Regions from separate parts of the Pediococcus acidilactici genome, predicted to be linked through region 1. Evidence: predicted binding sites of a transcription regulator. Region 1 holds the regulator's gene; the other holds the start of a gene.
What was found. The regulator CtsR, encoded in region 1, represses protease genes until heat stress. The targets are predictions, from matches to a motif close to TTGGTCAAAAAAGGTCAAANA.

Region 1 (11,450 bases):
AAGAAAAGATTTCGCAAATTTAATTGCGGAAGTTGCATCTTTTTTGTATAATACGGTTAACAATTAAATAGTTCAGTTGTTAACAAGGCGTTTTAAGTAGGTTTTTAGAGAGGTCCGGATGGTGGAAAGGGCTAACCGAAACTCCGGCGCTGATTAAACAAATGGGTAATGCCATTCGGTGATTCCGTTACCATCATGAAAGTGCGCCAGTAATGGTGAACTTGGGTGGTACCGCGAAAAGAGCCTCTTCGTCCCAATTGGGAGGGAGGCTCTTTTTATTTTGATTTTAGTAAGGAGGAATTTGCATGTTAGATTTAAAGATGATTCGTAACCATACTGATGAAGTTAAGGAAAAGTTAGCTACCCGTGGGGTTCAACCAGAAACGATTGACCAGCTATTGGCAAAGGATAACCAACGCCGGGAGTTGATTGTAAAGAGCGAAAGCTTAAAGAAAGTTCGAAATGACGTTTCGGACCAAATTTCCCAGATGAAACGTAACCACGAAGATGCTAACGAACCAATTCAAAAAATGCGGAAAGTTAGCCAAGAAATTAAAGAACTCGATGAGCAATTAGAAAAGGTTGCTGCGGAAGTAGAAGACCAAGCGGCCCACTTGCCTAACTTACCACATCCTGACGTACCGGTAAGCTTAACCGAGGAAGGCAGCGTTGAATTACGTAAATTTGGCACCCCTCGGAAGTTTGATTTCAAGCCCAAAGCCCATTGGGAAATTGGCGAAGATTTGGGAATTTTAGACTTTGAACGGGCTGCTAAGGTTGCTGGTAGTCGGTTTGTTTACTACGTTGGCGATGGTGCGCGTCTCGAACGTGCAGTTTACAATTTCTTCTTAGATCAAAACGTGGCGGCCGGATTTACCGAAGAAATCACGCCTTACATGGTTAATGATGCGTCGATGTTTGGAACTGGCCAATTTCCTAAGTTTAAGGAAACGCACGCTGGTTATGAAATTAAAGATGAACCACTAACTCTAATTCCGACGGCGGAAGTACCATTAGTTAACTTCTACCGGGATGAAATTTTGGATGAAGACCAGTTGCCAATTAACGTGACTGCACTTTCACCAGCCTTTCGTTCGGAAGCAGGAAGCGCTGGACGGGACACCCGTGGTTTAATCCGGATGCACCAATTTAATAAGGTAGAAATGGTTAAGATCACAAAACCAGAAGATTCTTGGCAAGAATTAGAAAAACTTACGCGCCACGCGGAAACCCTTTTACAAAAGCTAGGATTGCCATACCACGTGATTACGTTGACGACCGGGGACATGAGTTTTACGGCTGCAATGACTCACGACTTAGAAGTATGGATTCCAGCGCAAAACAAGTACCGCGAAATTTCAAGTTGCTCGAACACCACTGATTTCCAAGCGCGTCGTGCTCACATTCGTTACCGCGATGAAAATGGTAAGTTACAGTATGTCCACACGTTAAATGGTTCGGGACTTGCTGTTGGCCGGACGGTAGCCGCAATTTTGGAAAACTACCAAAATGAAGATGGTACGGTTACCGTTCCAGACGTTTTGGTGCCATATATGCAAGGAACCAAGGTAATTGGTAAAAATTAATAATTTAGGTTAAAAATAACGGCAGGGCTTGGTGTTTTATCCAAGATGCTTATAAATAAGGATTAATCTTTTATTGCAGAAGGTTAATCCTTATTTTTTTAACCATTTTACGTGCCGATGTAGTGGGCAATCATTCGTAGCAAACGGTTTAATTTAGAGTTTCGAAAAAAAGTTTAAAAAAGTGATTGACAACTAATGGTTTAATCCGTATTATATATAAATGTGTTCACGAGGTTTATGGAGGATTAGCTCAGTTGGGAGAGCATCTGCCTTACAAGCAGGAGGTCACAGGTTCGAGCCCTGTATCCTCCATTGAGATTATTCTCAGTGGTTTTAAATGTTACATGCGGGCGTGGCGGAATTGGCAGACGCGCAAGATTTAGGTTCTTGTATCGAAAGGTGTGGGGGTTCGAATCCCTTCGCCCGCATAGGGATTAAGCCGACTTAGCTCAGTTGGCAGAGCATCTGTCTTGTAAACAGAGGGTCGGAGGTTCGAATCCTCTAGTCGGCATTTTGCGGAAGTAGTTCAGTGGTAGAACATCACCTTGCCATGGTGGGGGTCGCGGGTTCGAATCCCGTCTTCCGCTTTAACTTAATAATTATGCACCCATAGCGCAACTGGATAGAGTGTCTGACTACGAATCAGAAGGTTGCAGGTTCGACTCCTGCTGGGTGCATCCTTTAAACGTCAATCGTTGGATTGGCGTTTTTTTGTGTCCTGAACCAACGTGACGGGAGATTCGGATTATTTTGAAATTGCCTAATTGGCAAAGTGCGCCATTGTGAAAAACAGCGATTGCGAAAATTAAGTTTTGTGATATAATTTTTAAGTGCTGGAAGGCTCTTGCGAGTATTCTTAACGATTGATTATTTGCACCCATAGCGCAACTGGATAGAGTGTCTGACTACGAATCAGAAGGTTGTAGGTTCGAGTCCTACTGGGTGCATTGATTAAGCATTGGTCAGCATGGCTGAGTAGTGCTTTTTCATTTTTAAGCTTCTAATACGAAGTTGCTCGGGAAATAGCTCAGCTTGGTAGAGCACCACGTTCGGGACGTGGGGGTCGCAGGTTCAAATCCTGTTTTCCCGATTTATCGATTAAGCGAATAAAGTGACTTTTTGATCATATTGGTCACTACCCAAGTCACCGAAATAAAAAGCGTTTTGCAAGAATTTTAAGTTCTTGGAAAATGCTTTTTATTTTTGAGCCTGAGCGGAAGTTTCCAGTACCTGTTGCGGAATTAGTTAGGGTAAGTGATTACTTATGAGATGAATTTATCTAGGGAAAAAATCCGAAACAGGGTGCTTAAAATCCACGATATTCGTTAGCGCAGACAAAAATGTTGACATAAAGTAAGTATAGTTGTAAATTAATATTTGTAATCGGTTACATCATTACAAATAAAAAATCGAGGTAAGTTTAGATGAGTGAAAAGACTGTACCAGCAAGTGTCGCAATGTTAAGAGTCCTTCAGGCTTGGGATATTAAACGTGTTTTTGGATATCCAGGTGGTTCGTTTAATTCAACAATGAACGCTTTAGACCTAGAAAAGGATCGAATCCAATATGTGCAAGTTCGCCATGAACAAGTTGGCGCCCTCGCTGCCGCTGCTGAAGCAAAGCTAACCGGCAAGATTGGAGTTGCCTTTGGTTCAGCAGGTCCCGGTGCGGTTAACATGTTGAATGGTTTATATGACGCTAAGGAAGACCATACCCCCGTGTTGGCACTAGTTGGGCAAGTACCTCATAGCAACATGAATTACGATTTCTTCCAGGAATTTCCTGAAGTTCCAATGTTCCAGGACGTGGCCGTTTATGACCGCTGCGTAATGACCCCGGAAAGTCTTCCATACGTGGTTGATAAGGCTATTCGGGCAGCGTACAAAAACCGCGGACCAGCGGTAGTGGTAATTCCTAATGATTTCGGTTACGTTCAGATTCCGGACGTAAATTATGCTTCGACTGCGTTATTAGAAAAGCAAACTCCTAAACAAACACCAACTGACGAAGAAGTAGATCAATTCTTGAAGATGGTTCGCGAAGCTAAACGACCAGTCTTCCACGTGGGTTCCGGAATTAAGGACCATCAAGATCTCTTGAAGAAAGTTGCTGAAAAACTACAAATCCCCGTAACCATTACTGGTCTAGCAAAAGGTAAGGTTGACGATGATTGGGAAGGTAACTTGGGTACCACTAACCGGGCAGCATCCAAGGCAGCTGACGAAGCCTTTGCAACTGCTGACTTAGTGATTGCGCTCGGCGCTGACTTCCCGTTTGCCAACCTAGTTTACCGGACTCATGATTTCAAGTTTGTTCAAATTGACAACGACGAATCTCAATTCGGACGTCATCACTTCTTGGACTTAGGAATCTGGGCGGATTCGGGCAAGTTCTTGGAAAAAGTTTTGGAACGGTCCGAAGCTGTTGAAAATCGGCCATTCTACCAAGCAACGGTTGCCGACATGCAAGATTGGAAAGCATACTTGAATAAGTTAATGAAGAAGGCGGACGGTCCGCTATCTTACGAACAAATTTATCGGGAAATTAACCGGATTGCGGATAAAGATGCGGTCTTTGGCATTGATACTGGTGACAACATCATCAACTCCTTCCGCTTCCTTGATTTGAAGGGCGATAAGCAGTGGACGATTTCTGCATTATTTGCCACGATGGGCTACGGAATTCCGGCTGCAATCGCAGCAAAACTTGCATATCCAGACCGGCAAGTGTTTAGTATTTCAGGAGATGGGGCAGCTTCAATGGTAATTCACGACTTGTTGACCGAAGTGAAATACCACTTGCCAATTATTAACATCATCACTTCTAACCAAACCCTTAACTTTATTAAGTCAGAACAAGATGATATTCAAATGAATCATTCTGGAATTGATCTTGAAGACGCTGACTATGCCAAAATTGCGGAAGCGATGGGTGCAAAGGGAATTACAATTAGAACCTTAGATGAATTACCAGCGGCCTTTGATAAGGCGTTAGAATATCAAAAAGCTGGCGAACCAGTAGTAATTGATGCTAAAATTACCGACCAACGGGGATTGCCTGTTGAAGAATTGGAATTCGACAATCAAGCGGCAAACTTCACCGAAAAGATCTCGGCTGCTTATCAAGCAACCCACGGTGAAAAGTCAGTCAGTGATTTCTTTAGCGACTACGATGGAGCCGAATTGAAGCCGTTAACGGATTACTTTGCTAAGTTTGGTGTGGAAAAATAGTTTACTAAGCTTGCATTTTAAACTCATTTAAAATAAGATAGAAACCTTCAGAAAAGAAGTGGAAGCGGAATTTAATTAAATTCTAAACGCCACTTCTTTTTGTGCTCTTAGCCCAAGAACGGAAAAATACCGTGAAACCGGTTAATACCGATAATTTTGAACAATATCTTTTACAATTGCCGACCAGTTTCGTATAATAATAGTCAATATTAGTCAAAGTAGGGAGAGGTGGTCGTTATGCAAGGACAGAATATTTCGGATATAATCGAGCGATACTTGAAAGAAATTTTAGCTGATTCGGAGGAAGTTGAGATTCGGCGTTCTGAAATTGCGGATCAGTTTGACGTAGTACCATCCCAAATTAACTACGTAATTAAAACCCGGTTTACCATCCAAAACGGTTATTTAGTTGAAAGTAAGCGCGGCGGCGGTGGCTATATCCGGATTGAAAAAGTTAAATTGCTAGATGATATTGACGTATTAGATTCGTTGATCCGGGTGATTGGCGATTCAATTAATGAACGAGACGCAATTTCTATTTTAAGCAGTTTATATGAAGATGCGGTTTTAAGTAAGCGGGAAGCTAATCTACTAGCTGCAACAATTGCCAAGAGTACCTTAAACATTGGCGATCGGAAACTAGAAGACCAGATTCGCGCAAAAATCATTATCGGAGTTTTAAATCACCTTCGATATGAGTAACGAGTTTAGAGAAAGACAGGTGGACAATGGAAAATTTATTTACTCCTAGCGCACGCAACGTGTTAATTATTGCTCAAGAGCAAGCCAAACGGTTTAAACATCCCGCGGTGGGAACGGAGCATTTACTATTAGCACTAACGATTGAAAACAACGGCGTTGCCCACAGTGTGTTAGAACAATTTAATGTCACCGAAATTGATGTAATTGAAGAAATTGAGCAGTTTACGGGTTACGGCAACTTACGCTTAACCAAAAATGATTACTTGCCATATTCGCCAAAGGCTAAAGAGATTTTAGCGAATGCGGGAGACCAAGCGCGGCAATTAAAAGCTGCTAAGATTGGTACAGAACACATTCTATTAGCGCTGATTCAAGATGAGACCATCTTATCTTCGCGAGTTCTGTTAGCGTTGGATACTGACGTTGCGGACGTCCGTAAAGTAACGTTACGTAAGCTGGGGGTTAACCCAGCAACCCAAAGTCGGCGTGCTAAGCAACGGGCGACGACAACGAAGGGAACTCCAACGTTGGATTCGGTTGCCCGGGATTTAACTGCCATGGCGGAAGCCGGCAAAATTGACCCAATGATCGGGCGAGAAAACGAACTCCGACGGGTTATTCAAATTTTGAGTCGGCGAACCAAGAACAACCCGGTATTGATTGGGGAACCTGGAGTTGGTAAAACGGCGATTGCGGAAGGTCTCGCACAACGAATCATTGCCGATGACGTGCCTGAAGATATGAAAAACAAACGCTTGATGATGCTTGAAATGGGTGCGTTGGTTGCGGGAACCAAGTACCGGGGCGAATTTGAAGACCGCTTGAAGAAGGTTATCGAAGAAATTCGCCAAGATGGCAAAGTTATCCTATTTATTGACGAATTGCACACCTTAATCGGGGCTGGTGGTGCGGAAGGTGCCATTGATGCTTCCAACATCTTGAAACCGGCGTTAGCGCGTGGAGAACTACAAACCATCGGGGCGACAACCCTAAATGAATATCAAAAATATATTGAAGCGGATGCAGCTTTAGAACGACGGTTTGCCAAGGTAGAAGTTGATGAACCTACCCAAGCAGAAGCAGTCCAAATTTTACAAGGAATCCGGCCAAAATATGAAGAACACCATAAAGTTCGGATTACTGATGAAGCAATTCAACAGGCGGTAAACTTGTCGGCTCGTTACATTTCCGATCGGTTCCTTCCTGATAAGGCGATTGATTTAATTGACGAAGCAGCCGCTAAGATTCGAATCGACGCTGCCGAAAAGCAGAGTAAACGAGAAACTGACGAAGATAAGTTAGCTCGGTTGAAGGCAGATAAGGAAGCCGCCATTGACCGCCAAGACTTTGAAACCGCGGCCGAAATTCGGAAAAAGGAAATGAAACTGCGGAAAAAGGTCGAACGAGCAGCTGCCCGGCAAGCAGAAGCGGAACAGCCAGTTGAATATAAGTTACAAGAAACTGGTGAAGACGTTGCTCAAATTGTTTCCGATTGGACCGGGGTGCCGGTTACTCAAATGAAGCAATCTGAATCGGAACGGTTGGTTAACTTAGAAAAAATCTTGCACGAACACGTAATTGGGCAAGACGAGGCCGTTTCTTCAGTAGCTCGGGCAATCCGACGGGCCCGGTCCGGATTGAAAAATCCTAAACGACCAATTGGTTCATTTATGTTCCTTGGCCCAACTGGGGTAGGGAAGACGGAGCTGGCGAAGACCCTTGCTAACGTAATGTTTGGTTCAGAAGATAACATGATCCGGATTGACATGTCGGAATACATGGAACGTTTTAGCACCAGCCGGTTAGTAGGTTCGGCTCCTGGATACGTTGGCTATGACGAAGGTGGCCAACTGACCGAACAAGTTCGGCGAAAGCCATACTCGGTAGTCTTATTTGATGAAGTCGAAAAGGCCCATCCGGACGTGTTTAATTTGTTGCTCCAAGTCTTCGATGATGGATTCTTGACCGATTCGAAGGGTCGCCGGGTCGACTTTAGAAATACGATCATCATTATGACTTCTAATTTAGGGGCGACGGCGTTGCGGGATGAAAAATCAGTCGGTTTTGGAGCCCAAAACATGGCTGATGATTACCAAGCAATGGCTGCAAAGGTTAAGGAAGTCTTGAAGCAAAGTTTCCGACCAGAATTCTTAAACCGGATTGACGAAACGATTGTCTTCCATTCCTTAACCAAGCCAGAGTTGCATCAAATTGTAAAATTGATGTCGAAGGATATTATTCGGCGGATGAGTGCGCAAGGAATTAACATGAAATTCACTCCAGCCGCAATTGACGTGGTAGCCGAAGCCGGGTTTGATCCTGAATACGGTGCTCGCCCAATTCGTCGAGCACTTCAAACACAAGTAGAAGATCAACTTAGTGAAATGTTGCTTGCTGGGCAAGTTAAGGTAGGCGACGACGTGACGATCGGGGCCCGCAACCACAAAATCACTTTTAAAGTGAAGGATGCTAAACCGGTAAGCAGTACAAGTAAATAAATGATTTGACAAAGCTTTTAAAAGAGCATAGAATATAATCTGTATGTTAAAGCTGGGTTAAATGAAACAGTGCGATCTATTGTCCGCAGTGTTTTAGAAAAAAAGCAAAAATAGTTTCTTGAATTAGGAACTGTTTTTGGTTTTTTTTTGCTAAAAAACAGGTGCTGGATCAATTTGTAATCAAATTGTAACATTTAACTTGTCTTAGAAATTGGAGAGGTGAATAACTTGGCAGGACATTTAGTTAAGTATGGTAAACATCGTACGCGCCGGAGCTATGCACGAATTAAAGAAGTACTCGATTTACCAAACTTAATCGAGATTCAAACGGATTCGTACCAATGGTTCTTAGACGAAGGTCTTCGGGAAATGTTCAACGACATTATGCCGATTGAAGATTTTGCCGGTAAATTGTCACTTGAGTTCGTTGACTATCAGTTGTTAGAACCAAAGTATACCGTTGATGAAGCTCGTGAACATGAAGCAAACTACTCTGCGCCATTGCACGTTACGTTGCGGTTGACTAACCATGAAACGGGTGAAATCAAGTCTCAAGACGTCTTCTTTGGGGACTTCCCATTAATGACGGAACAAGGAACTTTCATTATTAATGGTGCTGAACGGGTTATTGTTTCACAATTGGTTCGTTCACCAGGGGTTTATTACAACTTAGACGTTGACAAAAATAATCGTAATATTTGGGGCGCAACGGTAATTCCTAACCGGGGTGCTTGGTTAGAATATGAAACTGATGCTAAGGAAGTTTCTTACGTTCGTATCGACCGGACTCGGAAGATTCCAATGACGGAATTAGTTCGGGCACTTGGTTTTGGTTCTGACGAAGAAATCATTGATATCTTTGGTGGGTCAGACAGTTTAGACTTTACCCTTGATAAAGATGTGCATAAAAATCCGGAAGATTCGCGAGTTGCGGAATCCTTAAAAGACATTTATGAACGTCTTCGTCCTGGTGAACCTAAAACCGCGGACAGTTCGCGGAGCTTATTGACTGCGCGCTTCTTTGATCCAAAGCGTTACGATATGGCACCAGTTGGTCGTTACAAGGTTAACAAGAAGTTAAGCTTGAAGACCCGCTTGCTAGGTCAAACCCTCGCTGAAACCCTTGCTGACCCAGATACAGGGGAAGTATTGGCTCAAAAGGGTGACGTTGTTGACAAAGACGTAATGAAGAAGTTGGCACCTTACCTTGATCGTCAAGATTTCAAGATGGTTACTTACCAACCTTCTGATGAAGCGGTAGTTCCAGAACCAATGACGATTCAAGTAATTAAGATTCAAGACCCTAACGATCCTGAACGTGAATTAAAGATGATCGGTAATGGGAACATTGATTTGAAGCTCAAGCACATTACTCCTGCCGATATTATTGCTTCAATTAACTACTTCTTCCTATTACAACAAGGAATTGGTAGCACTGATGATATTGATCACTTGGGTAACCGTCGGATTCGTTCAGTTGGTGAATTGTTACAAAACCAATTCCGAATTGGTTTAGCTCGGATGGAACGGGTTGTTCGGGAACGGATGTCAATCCAAGATGCCGAAACCGTTACGCCACAACAATTAATTAATATTCGTCCAGTAGTGGCAGCAACTAAAGAATTCTTTGGTTCTTCACAATTGTCACAGTTCATGGATCAAACCAACCCGCTTGGCGAATTGTCGCATAAGCGTCGTCTTTCAGCTCTTGGACCAGGTGGTTTAACTCGTGACCGTGCTGGATACGAAGTCCGGGACGTTCACTATACTCACTATGGTCGGATGTGCCCAATTGAAACTCCCGAAGGTCCTAATATCGGATTGATCAATAACTTGGCTTCTTACGGAAAGATTAACCGTTACGGCTTTATTGAAACACCATACCGCCGGGTTTCTTGGAAAGATCACAAGGTAACCGACCGGATCGATTACTTGACTGCTGACGAAGAAGACCAATTCGTTATCGCCCAAGCGAACTCGCCGTTAAATGACGATGGTTCCTTCGTGGATGACGTAGTTATGGCTCGTCATGAAAGTGACAACATTGAAACCAGCATTGAAAACGTCGACTACATGGACGTTTCACCTAAGCAAGTAGTTGCGGTTGCGACGGCATGTATTCCTTTCTTGGAAAACGATGACTCTAACCGTGCTTTGATGGGTGCGAACATGCAGCGTCAGGCGGTTCCTTTGCTTGACCCTCACGCACCATTGATTGGTACTGGTATTGAATATAAAGCTGCACACGACTCAGGAGTTGCTTTGTTATGTCAACATCCTGGGGTTGTTGAATACGTTGATGCTCGTGAAATTCGGGTTCGTCGTGATGACGGTGCACTAGACACTTACAAATTGATGAAGTTCCGTCGTTCTAACGGCGGTAAGAACTACAACCAACGTCCAATTGTTCGGGTTAACGACAAGGTTGACGCCGACGATGTATTGGCTGATGGTCCATCAATGGAATTAGGTGAATTAGCGCTCGGTCAAAACCCATTGATTGCCTTCATGACGTGGCAAGGTTATAACTTCGAAGATGCGATTGCGATTAACGAACGCTTGGTTCGTGACGACGTTTATACTTCTATTCATATTGAAGAATATGAATCAGAAGCGCGTGACACGAAGTTAGGACCGGAAGAAATGACCCGTGAAATTCCAAACGTTGGTGAAGATGCATTGCGTAACCTTGACCAAGACGGAATTGTGCGGATTGGTGCTGAAGTCCAAGATGGCGACATTTTAGTTGGTAAAGTTACTCCTAAAGGGGTGACAGAACTTTCCGCTGAAGAACGGTTGTTACACGCTATCTTTGGTGAAAAGGCTCGTGAAGTTCGCGATACATCACTCCGTGTGCCACATGGTGGCGGCGGTATCGTCCAAGACGTGAAGATCTTCACTCGGGAAAATGGTGATGAACTTTCTCCTGGCGTTAACATGATGGTTCGAGTTTACATTGCTCAAAAACGTAAGCTTCAAGTTGGGGATAAGATGGCCGGCCGTCATGGTAACAAGGGTACCGTTTCGGTAGTTATTCCAGAAGAAGATATGCCATACATGCCAGATGGTACTCCAATCGACATTATGCTTAGTCCAATGGGTGTGCCTTCCCGTATGAATATCGGACAAGTTTTGGAATTGCATTTGGGAATGGCAGCTCGGAACCTAGGAATTCACATGACTACACCTGTTTTTGATGGTGCTCGTGACGAAGACATTTGGGAAGCCGTTGCCGAAGCTGGTATGGACTCCGATGCGAAGTCTGTATTGTACGATGGCCGAACAGGTGAACCGTTTGAACAACGGGTTGCGGTTGGTGTCATGCACTACATGAAGCTCGCCCACATGGTTGACGATAAGATTCATGCTCGTTCTATTGGACCTTACTCATTAGTTACGCAACAACCACTTGGTGGTAAAGCACAATTTGGTGG
Region 2 (11,450 bases), 970 kb from region 1:
GGCGGAATTGACCCTGCAATCCGAGAATTATCGCAAATGCTTCAAATTGAAGGACATATTTATCCGGCAAGTGCTGAACCACTAGTGTTGCACGCTAAGTTTACGGATGGCACGAGCTTAGCAGGTGAATCAGAAATTACCGCGGCCCACAAGGATGTTAAACAGGTTTGGGTCGAAAACAATCCTTGGAGTGAGCATAAAAAGCCGCGGGCCGTTCCAGAAGCCTTAGAAGCTATTGAAGCAGCTGACGAAATTATCCTAGGACCGGGAAGTTTATTCACTAGTATTTTGCCAAACCTAATGATTGAAGACATTCGTAAGGCCGTTTTAGCGACCCAAGCGGAAATTGTTTACATTTGCAACATTATGACTCAAAAAGGCGAAACAATCGGCTTTACCGATGCCGACCACGTCCGCGTTTTAAACCAACATCTAGGTCGAAACTTTGTGGATACCGTGTTGGTTAATACCGAAAAAGTTCCTGAATCGTATATGGATTTCAACCGTTATGACGAAGTTTCCAAACAAGTAATTCATAATTTTAAAGGACTCCGCGAGCAAGGGGTACGAGTAATTTCGGATAACTTTTTGAAACTGCGTGACGGCGGTGCTTTCCATGATGGTGAAAAAGTGGTCGGTGAGCTAATGCACATCTGTAGCAACCCAATTAAGAAACAAGCATAGGAGGTGTGGTCGTGTCTTATGCCAGTGAAGTAAAAAAAGAGCTGACTAGCTTGGAAGTCCACGAACATAACGCAAAGGCTGAATTGATGGCGTTGATCCGGATGAACGGTTCAATTGGGATTAATAATCGGCAGTTAGTGTTAAATACTCAGACGGAAAATCCGGCGATTGCACGGCGGATTTACTCGCTACTAAAAAACTTCTACCACTTAGAAGCAGAGTTAAGTGTGCGTCGTAAGATGAAGCTGAAGAAAAACAATCTTTACATTGTGCGTTTGCGGACGGGCGCTCAGCAACTACTTAACGATTTATCAATTTTAAAAGACGATTTTCAAATTAACGAAACCGTTCCGGAGGGGCTCCTATCAACTGAATCGGAGCTACGCTCATATTTAAGGGGGGCCTTCTTAGCGGGAGGTTCGGTTAATAATCCCGAAACTAGTCGCTATCATTTGGAAATCTATTCGCTTTACGAAGCCCATAATCAAATGATTGCGGATTGGATCAATCAGTACCACCTCAACGCCCGGACAACGGAGCGCCGAAGCGGCTACATTGTTTACCTGAAGGAAGCCGAACATATCGCAGATTTTCTTCAACTAATTGGCGCAACCAATTCAATGTTAAAATTCGAAGATGTTCGAATTATGCGGGATATGCGTAATTCGGTTAATCGGTTGGTAAATTGCGAAAATGCTAATATGAATAAAGTTGCCAACGCTTCGATGAAGCAGATTAATAACATCCAGTACATTGATGAAGTGGTAGGACTCGACGAGTTGCCGCCTAAGCTGCGCGACATCGCGAAGACACGGTTAGCGCACCGGGAAGTTAGTTTGAAAGAGCTTGGCGAACTAGTGCCGGGTGGGCCAATTTCTAAATCGGGGGTTAACCACCGGTTAAGAAAGATTAATCAGTATGCAGAAAAGTTGCGAGCTTAAAGTTTTTCGCAATAAAAAATATTTCTTAAGAACTTTTGCATTGGTTAATACAGGACCAATGAATATAAATTTATCTAAAATACGTGGGGATGGACAGGAATACTGTTAACTTCGCGTATTTTTATTTTGCAAGTAAAATGTGCCAAAAGCGCTACACTACGGACTTTGTAACTATAATGTAAAACGTTTTAATAAACAGATGTGCTATCCTTAAGGGGATATATAAATCAACGCCGAAAAGGTTTGGATATAGGAGAGTAGTTAATATATGGAAATCAAAAAGCATTACAAAATGTTTAAGTCAGGGAAGAAGTGGGCATTCGCAAGTATCGCTACAGCTAGTTTGGGTTTGGTAGCACTCAATACTAATGCTGAAAAAGCACATGCGGATAGCGATGCGCAAGCTAACACTAATTCTGCAAGTCAACTTGATCAACAGACCAAAACGGCTCCGGTTAACGAAAAGCAAGTTACGTTAGCTAAGCCAGCGACTGTCAAAGCTAGTTCAGCTGCCGTTACAGCACAATCAGCAGCCCCAGCTTCTAGCGCTGCTCAATCTGCAGCTAAGGTTAACGCGGATAGTGCTGCAAAGGCTGACCAACATTCTGCTGCAGCAAAAGTTGAAACCAAAGCAACTACTTCTTCAGCAGTAAAACCAGCTAAGGAAGCCGCTTCAGCTAATGCAGTTAAAGCAGCCCCAGCTTCTAGTGCAGCTAAAAAGGTAAGTACTAGTGTAGCTAGTTCTGCAGCTCCAAGCTCGGCAGCAAGCAAGACGGTTACTTCAGCAGCCGTTAAGGATAGCGCAGCTAAGGAAGCCGTATCTTCAGCAGCTAATGTGAAATCAAGTTCTGCCGCAGCTAAAACTTCGGTTAATTCAAGTGCGGTTTCTGAAGCTGCCCAAAAAGACGCTAAAGCGGAAAAAACTGCAGAAAAGAAGACCGATAACTCATCGAAGGACTACACGATTGATAATACATATCGGTTAGCTGATAACGAAGGTAGCGATCAAAAGACTAACAATAAAATTATCGTTGCCCATGCCGTTGGACAATACTCATCTGCTCGCGACGTTGCTATCTACGAAAAACGGGAATGGGATAGTAGTGAAACCTACGTTCAATACATCGTTGGAGATGGCGGACGGGTATACGCCGTTGGAGAAGAAGGGTACGTTGCTTGGGGTGCTGGTAAATGGGCTAACGAAAATGCTCCCGTTCAAGTTGAATTAGCACAAACTTACTCGGATAGCCAATTCAAGAAGGACTACCAAACTTACGTTAACTTACTCCGTGATTCCGCAAAGAAGTGGAATATCCCAACAACTTTGGATAGTGATGAATACACTGGAATTAAGTCACATGTTTGGGTTACCGAACACGTTTGGGGAAATCACGTTGACCCATACGGTTACTTAGGTACTCATGGAATTACCAAGGAACAGTTTGCGCATGATTTGGCATATGGTTTCGGTAATGATGCTGCTAACGACAACCAAAACAATAATCAAAATGATAATCAAAACAACCAAAATAATAACCACCAAAATGACTCTTCAAATAACCATGGCAACCAAAATAACCAAAGCTACCATGTAGGCGACAAGGTTACCATCAAGAACAGTGCTTCTCACTGGGCAACTGGTCAATCCATTTACAATGGGGTTAAGGGGCATACTTACAAGATTATCCAAACTAATGGTCACAAGTTGTTGTTAGATCAAGTAATCAGCTGGATTAACGACGGTGATGTTTACAAGGCGGGTTCTAATTCCGGTTCGTCAAACAATCATAATAATAATCACACTACTAACAATGCGGACATTAAGGTTGGTACCGTGGTTACCATTAACAACAATGCTAGCCACTGGGCAACTGGTCAAAGCATCTACAGTGGTGTAAAGGGCAAGAGCTACAAGGTTATCCAAACTAACGGAAATCGTCTTTTATTGGATAAGGTAATTAGCTGGATTAACAAGGGCGACGTTCACGTTCCCGGTTCGAACTCGAATAACAATAACTCTGGCAACCAAAACCATAATAACGGCAATAACCACAATAATAACGGTAATACAGAATCAATCCACGTTGGCTCAAAAGTTACCATCAATAACAATGCTAAGCGTTGGGCAACTGGTCAAAATATTTATAGCGGTGTAAAGGGTAAGACTTACACGGTTATTCAAATGAACGGTAGCCGGCTATTGTTGGATAAGGTAATCAGCTGGATCAACAAGGGTGATGTTCACCTTCCTGGTTCAAACGGTTCGCAAAATAACAATAACAACAATAATAACCACGCTAATAATAACGATGGTACGATCCGGGTTGGTACAAACGTAACCATCAAGCCGTCTGCTAAACGTTGGGCAACCGGCCAAAACATCTACTACGGCGTAAAGGGTAAGAATTACAAAGTTATCCAAATGAACGGTAACCGCCTCTTGTTAGATAAGGTTATTAGTTGGATTAATAAGGGGGACGTATACGTTCCAGGTTCATCCAATAATAACAATAGCAACAGCAATAATAACCACAACAACGGTAGCAATTACCACTTTACCAACCAAAACTGGACGGCTGCTCAAACTAACTTTGTTAACAGCATTGCAGCAGACGTAATGAACGTTTGCCAAAACAATCATTTATACGCTTCCGTTGCAATGGCACAAGCCGTTGTAGAAAGTGCTTATGGTGCTTCAACTTTGGCTCAAGAAGCACACAACCTCTTTGGAATTAAGGCAGACAGCACGTGGCATGGTGCAACCTATACCAAGAATACTCAAGAAGTTATTAATGGTCGGGTAGTAACTATTTCAGCTGCGTTCAGAAAATACGATTCATTCAAGGATTCGATTGCGGACTACGCTAAGAAATTAGAATCACGTCCACAATACGCAAATGCATTTTCTAACCATGCGCACAACTACGTTGAATCAGTTAAAGCAATCAAAGCTGGCGGTTACGCAACGGCACCTACTTACGTAAGCAGCATTGTTAATTGCATTAATAACTATGGATTCTACAAATTAGATGGCTTGGACTCAGCAATTTCGTTGTAATTTCTGTAGATAAAATTTAATATAGGTGTATAAGCAGAAGAGGCTGGAACGTAATGTTACAGTCTCTTCTTTAATAAGTGAGTGATGGGGGATGAGCAAAAGTGAAGTATAAAGAATATCAATTTGTTCAGCTATGGGACGGCCGAATGGGTACAATTATTAAGACGCTGTCCAGTGGCGGCTATTTAATTGAAGATAATTTCTGGGGTTGGCTAGAAATGAAGAGTAAGGAAGATCCCGAACATTACATTTTCCCAAATACCGATGTAGAACGGCGCTTCTCTGCTTTGGAAGAAGAAATTGAAGGGGAAGCCCGAATGGCCGAAGAATGGTATGAATTTCGGTACAAAGTGATGGTTAGCGGTTTAGGAAATTAAACTATAGATAAAAAAGAGCTTGGAAATCGTTTTTGATTTCCAAGCTCTTTTGCTTTGCAAGTATCAGTAAGATTGCTTACTTAAGGCTTGCGTTCTTTTCCATGATACCGTCGATCAAACCATAATCAACTGCGTCTTGCGCAGAGAGGTAGTTATCCCGTTCCGTATCAAGGTTGATTTTTTCTAGCGGTTGACCAGAATTTTCTGCCAAAATTTTATTTAACTCTTTCCGAGTCTTCAAAATTTGTTCAGCGGCAATTTCAATTTCAGTTTGTTGACCTTGAGCACCACCAGAAGGTTGATGAATCATAACTTCTGAATGAGGCAATGCAAAACGTTTGCCCTTTGTACCAGAAGAAGCTAAAACACTGGCCATCGAAGCAGCCATTCCCATTACGATGGTTTGTACGTCAGCTTTAATGAAGTTCATCGTGTCGTAGATTGCCAATCCAGCAGTAACTACGCCACCTGGAGAGTTGATGTAAAGGTAAATGTCTTTTTCAGAGTCTTGTGCATCAAGGAATAGTAATTGAGAAATGATTGAGTTAGCCAAATCATCGTCAATTGGACCTGATAACATAATAATCCGATCTTTTAATAGTCGTGAGTAAATATCATAAGCACGTTCGCCACGTGATGATTGTTCAATAACGGTTGGAACCAAGTTCATAACTTAGTAGCCTCCTTTTCGGATAAAGATTTAGTATTAATTACTAACCATGGCTTTAGTTTATCTCATTGGTCAAAAAAGGTCAAATGTTTTTGCTCATTCATTAAAATTAATGCTTCAAAAGTACTATCTAGCACCAACAAGGAGTAAAGGATGGGGGAAGAAATGAAAATACTTGTTAAAACCTACGCTGGAATACTAAATACGGGTTTATCATGGATAAAGCGCTATTACTAGTATATAATCGACGTTAAAGAAGGACTTATCAAAATGGTAAGTTGTTTATAAAAAAATATCTGTCATCAGCAATTATTCAAATTACTAATAACAGATATCGGGAACTGAAGATGACAATTACTCGCAATCTCAGTACTTTTACGTTTCAGAATATAAAAAAATGCGCCATCGGGGAGTCGAACCCCGATCTTGAGAACCGGAATCTCACGTGCTATCCATTACACTAACGGCGCTTAACAAAATAAATTTTACATTATGTTGGCAAAAAAAACAAGCTAAAAATAATAGAATTATGGAGAAAAATTTTATGGTAATGAAGCAAGGATTTACGCAGAACCAAACGCAACAGCAAAAGCAAGTGCAGCGTTTGGCAATGACGCAAACACTACAGCAGTCAATTCAAATGCTGCAATACAATGCTGAAGAGTTGCAAAATTTCTTGAAACAAAAAGAAATGGACAACCCCTTAATTACCGTTGAAGTAGCTGAAGAACGGCCTTTAAGCAAGGTGTCGAAAAATTCCGACACGCATGAGACCTTTATGAATCAAATTGCTAGCGATACGGAACAATCATTATTTGATTATTTATTGGATCAAGTCCATCTAACTATGCGGGATACGCCACTAAGGAAGTTGGTTCTTTTCCTATTGGATTACGTTGACCAAAATGGTTATTTGCGAATCACGGAAGACGAAATTAAGCAAAAAACGCAGGCTGATGACATTGCCATCATGGATGCAGTCACGCTTTTGCAGCAACTGGATCCGCCCGGGGTCGGAGCCCGAACTCTGCAAGAATCATTAATGCTCCAAACTGAAAATGACGAGGGTTCGCCTGAGATTGCTTATATGGTCTTAGAAGAGTCGTTTGACGACTTAGTTGACCGTAATTGGGAAAAGATTGCTCAGCGATATGACATTACATTGGCTGAGGTTCAAGAAGTTTTCGACTACGTGCGCACTTTAACCCCAAATCCAGGAGCGGGCTTTGGTAAGCAAGATCGCGGATACATTACGCCAGACTTAATTTTCAAGTTGGAAAATGGCGAACCCCGACTAATCCAATCGAAAGCTTCGCGACCACGGGTCAGTTTTTCACAGGAATACTTTGAACAATTACGTAAAAAGGCTGACGATGAAGTAAGCAGCTACGTAAATGAGAAAAAACGCGAATACGATTGGATTGCCAAAAGCTTGACGCAACGCCAAGATACCATTTTAAGGGTGGGCAAGATAATTTTTGAGCGACAACAAGACTTTTTCCTTCAGAAGAGTAAAGAATTAAGTCCGTTGATGCTACGAGACGTGGCCAACAAATTACATTTACACGAATCGACGGTTTCTCGTGCGGTTAATGGCAAGTATATTGCAACGCCCTTTGGAACCTTCGAATTACGTTCTTTCTTCAGCAATGCGGTTAACCAGACTAGCGACGTCTCCGCCGATGCGGCCAAGCAAAAGATTAAGGCAATTATTGATCAAGAAGATAAGGAAAAGCCCATTTCAGACGCTAAAATTGAAAAGCAGTTAAAGGCGCAGGGGGTCACGATCTCCCGCAGAACGGTCGCTAAGTATCGGGAAGCGTTGGGAATCCCGTCGTCATCAAAACGAAAACGCTATCTGGAAAAATAAGCTTAAAATTAAATAGAATATTTAGGCAGGCAAATTTGCAAAATGATGGGGAGCTTGTTATAATTTGACTTGTAAGTGAGGTATGCAACAAGAATTAGTTCTTATGGTTGTGTGCCATTTATTTTTAAGTTGTTGGGTCGTTTTATGACACAGCTGGACAAATAAAGTCCCATATAGGAGATAACATGGATGATAATGAAATGGATTTATTAGAGTCTGTTGTCCCAGGTTTAATCAGCGAGTTTCTACAAAGATTTGATATTTTAAAATCAATCGACTTGTTGGCTCCAGTTGGTAGACGAGTTTTATCCGAACACTTACATCTAAGCGAGCGGGTTTTACGGTCCCAGACGGACGTGTTAAAGTCTCAAGGGTTGTTAAAGACCTCGCCAGCGGGGATGTCGCTATCGGATGAGGGTCGTCGGGTTATGAACGGATTGGAACCGGTGGCTAATAGATTCTTGGGCTTAACTAGCCAAGAAAAGCAATTAGCGGAACGGTTAAATATCGAACGGTGCTTCATTGTTCGCGGTGATCAAGCGGAGAGCCCGGTCGTTTCCAAGCAACTAGGAATTGTCTTAAATGACGCACTTGCAAAATTATTGCCGGAGGGTAATAATACTATAGTGGTGATGGGCGGATCGACGATGGCGTCGGTAGCGACGAGGCTTAAACCAGAGCTCTCACAGCACCGCCAGTTGATTTTTGTTCCTGGAAGGGGCGGCATTGGCGAATCAGTTTCTAAGCAAGCTAATTCAGTTGCCGCTACGATGGCCAAGCAGACCGCAGGGGAAGCTAAGTCATTATATATTCCGGAACAACTCAGCGAAAGCACATATCACCCGCTACTAAATGAACCAACGGTGAGACCGGTGTTGGACCTAATCGTGCATGCCGGGGTTGCCATCCACGGGATTGGCCGAGCAGATGCGATGGCTCAAAGACGAGGAGTTAACTCCGAAATCAAGAGTTATTTGCGGAAGGCGCGGGCCGTGGGAGAAGCGTTCGGCTCTTTCTATAATAAGGAAGGTCGGATCTTATATCAGGTTCATCGCATTGGACTCCAATTACAGGATGTCCAGCATTTCAATCATGTATTTGCCGTGGCCGGTGGTCATGACAAGGCTCAAGCGATTGAGTCGTACATGAAAATTGCACCGCATCAGACAATTTTAATTACTGATGAAGGTGCCGCAAACGTGATTTTAAAAAAGTGAGGCCAATTGTGACTGAACTTTTTAAAATAAATTATTTTTTTAGATTCCTAAAGGAGGAAATCTTAGTATGACTGTAAAGATTGGTATTAATGGTTTTGGACGTATCGGTCGTTTGGCATTCCGTCGTATCCACGAATTGGGTGCAAAGTCAAATGATATCGAAGTAGTTGCTATCAACGATTTGACAAGTCCTGCATTATTAGCACACTTGCTCAAATATGATTCAACACATGGTACTTTCCCTGGCGAAGTTAGCGCAACAGATGACGCTATCGTTGTTGATGGTAAGAAGTACCACGTTTACGCAGAACCTCAAGCTCAAAACATTCCTTGGGTTAAGGAAGACGGCGTAGACTTCGTACTTGAATGTACAGGTTTCTACACATCAAAAGAAAAGTCACAAGCTCACTTAGACGCTGGTGCAAAACGTGTATTGATCTCAGCTCCTGCTGGTTCAGACCTTAAGACAGTTGTTTACAACGTAAACGATGATGTTTTAACTGCTGACGACCGCATCGTTTCAGCTGGTTCATGTACAACAAACTGCTTGGCACCAATGGCATACTTCTTGAACAAAGAATTTGGTCTTGAAGTTGGTACAATGACAACAATCCATGCTTACACAAGTACACAAATGATCCTTGACGGCCCTGTTCGTGGTGGAAACTTCCGTTCTGCACGTGCTGCTGCAGCTAACACAATTCCTCACTCAACTGGTGCTGCTAAGGCTATCGGCCTTGTTATCCCAGAATTGAACGGTAAATTACAAGGACATGCACAACGTGTTCCTGTTGTTGACGGTTCATTAACAGAACTTGTTTCAATTCTTGACAAGGATGTTACAGCTGAAGAAGTTAATGCTGCAATCAAGAAGCATACAGAAGGCAACGAATCATTTGGTTGGAACGAAGACGAAGTAGTATCAAGCGACATCATTGGTACAACTTACGGTTCAATCTTCGACCCAACACAAACAGAAGTTACAAAGGCTGGCGACAAGCAATTAGTTAAGACTGTTGCTTGGTACGACAACGAATACGGCTTCACTTGCCAAATGGTACGTACTTTATTGAAATTTGCTACTCTTTAAGATTAAATTCTTAAATATTTGTAGATTTCAAACCGTCTAATCGGTCTTGGAGACGGAGGGAGGTCACTTCCTCCGTCTCTTTTTTTAAGAAAAAATAATTTATTGCTCACTTAAAAGGAGGAATTATCTTGGCTAAATTAACAGTTTCAGATTTAGATGTTAAAGGCAAGAAAGTTTTGATGCGCGTTGATTTCAACGTGCCAGTTAAAAATGGTGTGATCGGTGACGATAACCGTATCGTAGCCGCACTACCAACCATCAAATACATCATTGAAAATGGTGGAAAGGCAATCCTCTTCTCTCACTTAGGTCGGATCAAGAAGGAAGAAGACAAGAAAGAATTGACTCTTCGTCCAGTTGCTCAACGTCTTTCAGACTTGCTTGGCAAGCCAGTTACTTTTGTTCCCGTAACTCGCGGTGCACAATTAGAAGACGCAGTTAACGGCTTGAACGACGGTGACGTATTGTTATTCGAAAACACACGTTTCGAAGACCTTGACGGCAAGAAGGAAAGTGGCAACGATCCTGAATTAGGTAAGTACTGGGCATCACTTGGCGACATGTTCGTTAACGATGCATTTGGTACAGCACACCGTTCACACGCATCAAACGTTGGTGTTGCTACAGCAATGAAGGCAGAAGGCAAGAAAGTTGCTGCTGGTTTCTTAATGGAAAAGGAAATCAAGTTCTTAGGTGAAGCTGTTGACGATCCTAAGCGCCCATTCGTTGCAATCTTAGGTGGTGCTAAGGTTTCTGACAAGATTGGTGTTATCGACCACTTACTTGACAAAGCTGACAAAGTTATCATCGGCGGTGGTATGACATACACATTCTACGCTGCAAAAGGCATGAGCATTGGTAACTCTCTTGTTGAAGCTGACAAGATTGACGTTGCTAAAGAAATCCTTGCTAAGGGTGGCGACAAGATCGTTCTTCCTGTAGACAGTGTTGTTGCTGAAAAATTTGACAACGATGTTCCTCACAAAGTTGTTGAAGGTGACATTCCTGACGGTTACATGGCTCTTGATATTGGACCTAAGTCAGTTGCTGAATTCAAGGACGTTCTTAAAGACGCTAAGACCGTTGTATGGAACGGACCAATGGGTGTATTCGAAATGAGCAACTACGCTAAGGGTACTCTTGAAGTTGGTAAGTTCTTAGGAACTCTATCAGACGCAACAACCATCGTTGGTGGTGGTGACTCAACTGCCGCTGTTAAGCAATTAGGCGTTGGCGACCAATTGACACACATCTCAACTGGTGGTGGCGCATCACTTGAATACCTTGAAGGTAAAGAACTTCCAGGTATCGCTGCAATTTCTAACAAATAATTAACTTGAATGGGGTCGGGAATCCACAGGGATTGCTAATCCCGTTCGGTTACATATTTTGTGATTAAGAAAGGATGTTTTATTTTGCGTACTCCAATTATTGCTGGAAACTGGAAAATGAATAAGAACCCCCAAGAAACACAAGAATTCTTGGAAGGTATCAAGGGCAAATTACCAGATGCTTCAGTTGTAGAATCAGTAATCGCTGCTCC

Region 2: a site for CtsR is predicted at 5,799-5,819, ahead of clpP (ATP-dependent Clp endopeptidase proteolytic subunit ClpP). Genes of this name have one in related genera too.

The regions. Positions count from the first base shown of each region.
Region 1 is NZ_CP066046.1:219,340-230,789, forward strand. It holds gene I6H64_RS01070 (deoxynucleoside kinase) at 1-23, shown strand, start outside; gene serS (serine--tRNA ligase) at 306-1,586, shown strand; tRNA gene I6H64_RS01080 (tRNA-Val) at 1,826-1,898, shown strand; tRNA gene I6H64_RS01085 (tRNA-Leu) at 1,933-2,014, shown strand; tRNA gene I6H64_RS01090 (tRNA-Thr) at 2,025-2,097, shown strand; tRNA gene I6H64_RS01095 (tRNA-Gly) at 2,102-2,173, shown strand; tRNA gene I6H64_RS01100 (tRNA-Arg) at 2,190-2,263, shown strand; tRNA gene I6H64_RS01105 (tRNA-Arg) at 2,460-2,533, shown strand; tRNA gene I6H64_RS01110 (tRNA-Pro) at 2,603-2,676, shown strand; gene spxB (pyruvate oxidase) at 3,011-4,816, shown strand; gene I6H64_RS01120 (CtsR family transcriptional regulator) at 5,054-5,518, shown strand; gene I6H64_RS01125 (ATP-dependent Clp protease ATP-binding subunit) at 5,545-8,016, shown strand; gene rpoB (DNA-directed RNA polymerase subunit beta) at 8,245-11,450, shown strand, end outside.
Region 2 is NZ_CP066046.1:1,321,059-1,332,508, reverse strand. It holds gene I6H64_RS06705 (gluconeogenesis factor YvcK family protein) at 1-684, shown strand, start outside; gene whiA (DNA-binding protein WhiA) at 696-1,625, shown strand; gene I6H64_RS06695 (glucosaminidase domain-containing protein) at 1,894-4,683, shown strand; gene I6H64_RS06690 (hypothetical protein) at 4,785-5,060, shown strand; gene clpP (ATP-dependent Clp endopeptidase proteolytic subunit ClpP) at 5,137-5,730, opposite strand; tRNA gene I6H64_RS06680 (tRNA-Arg) at 6,129-6,200, opposite strand; gene rpoN (RNA polymerase factor sigma-54) at 6,275-7,600, shown strand; gene I6H64_RS06670 (sugar-binding transcriptional regulator) at 7,786-8,817, shown strand; gene gap (type I glyceraldehyde-3-phosphate dehydrogenase) at 8,885-9,907, shown strand; gene I6H64_RS06660 (phosphoglycerate kinase) at 10,036-11,238, shown strand; gene tpiA (triose-phosphate isomerase) at 11,323-11,450, shown strand, end outside.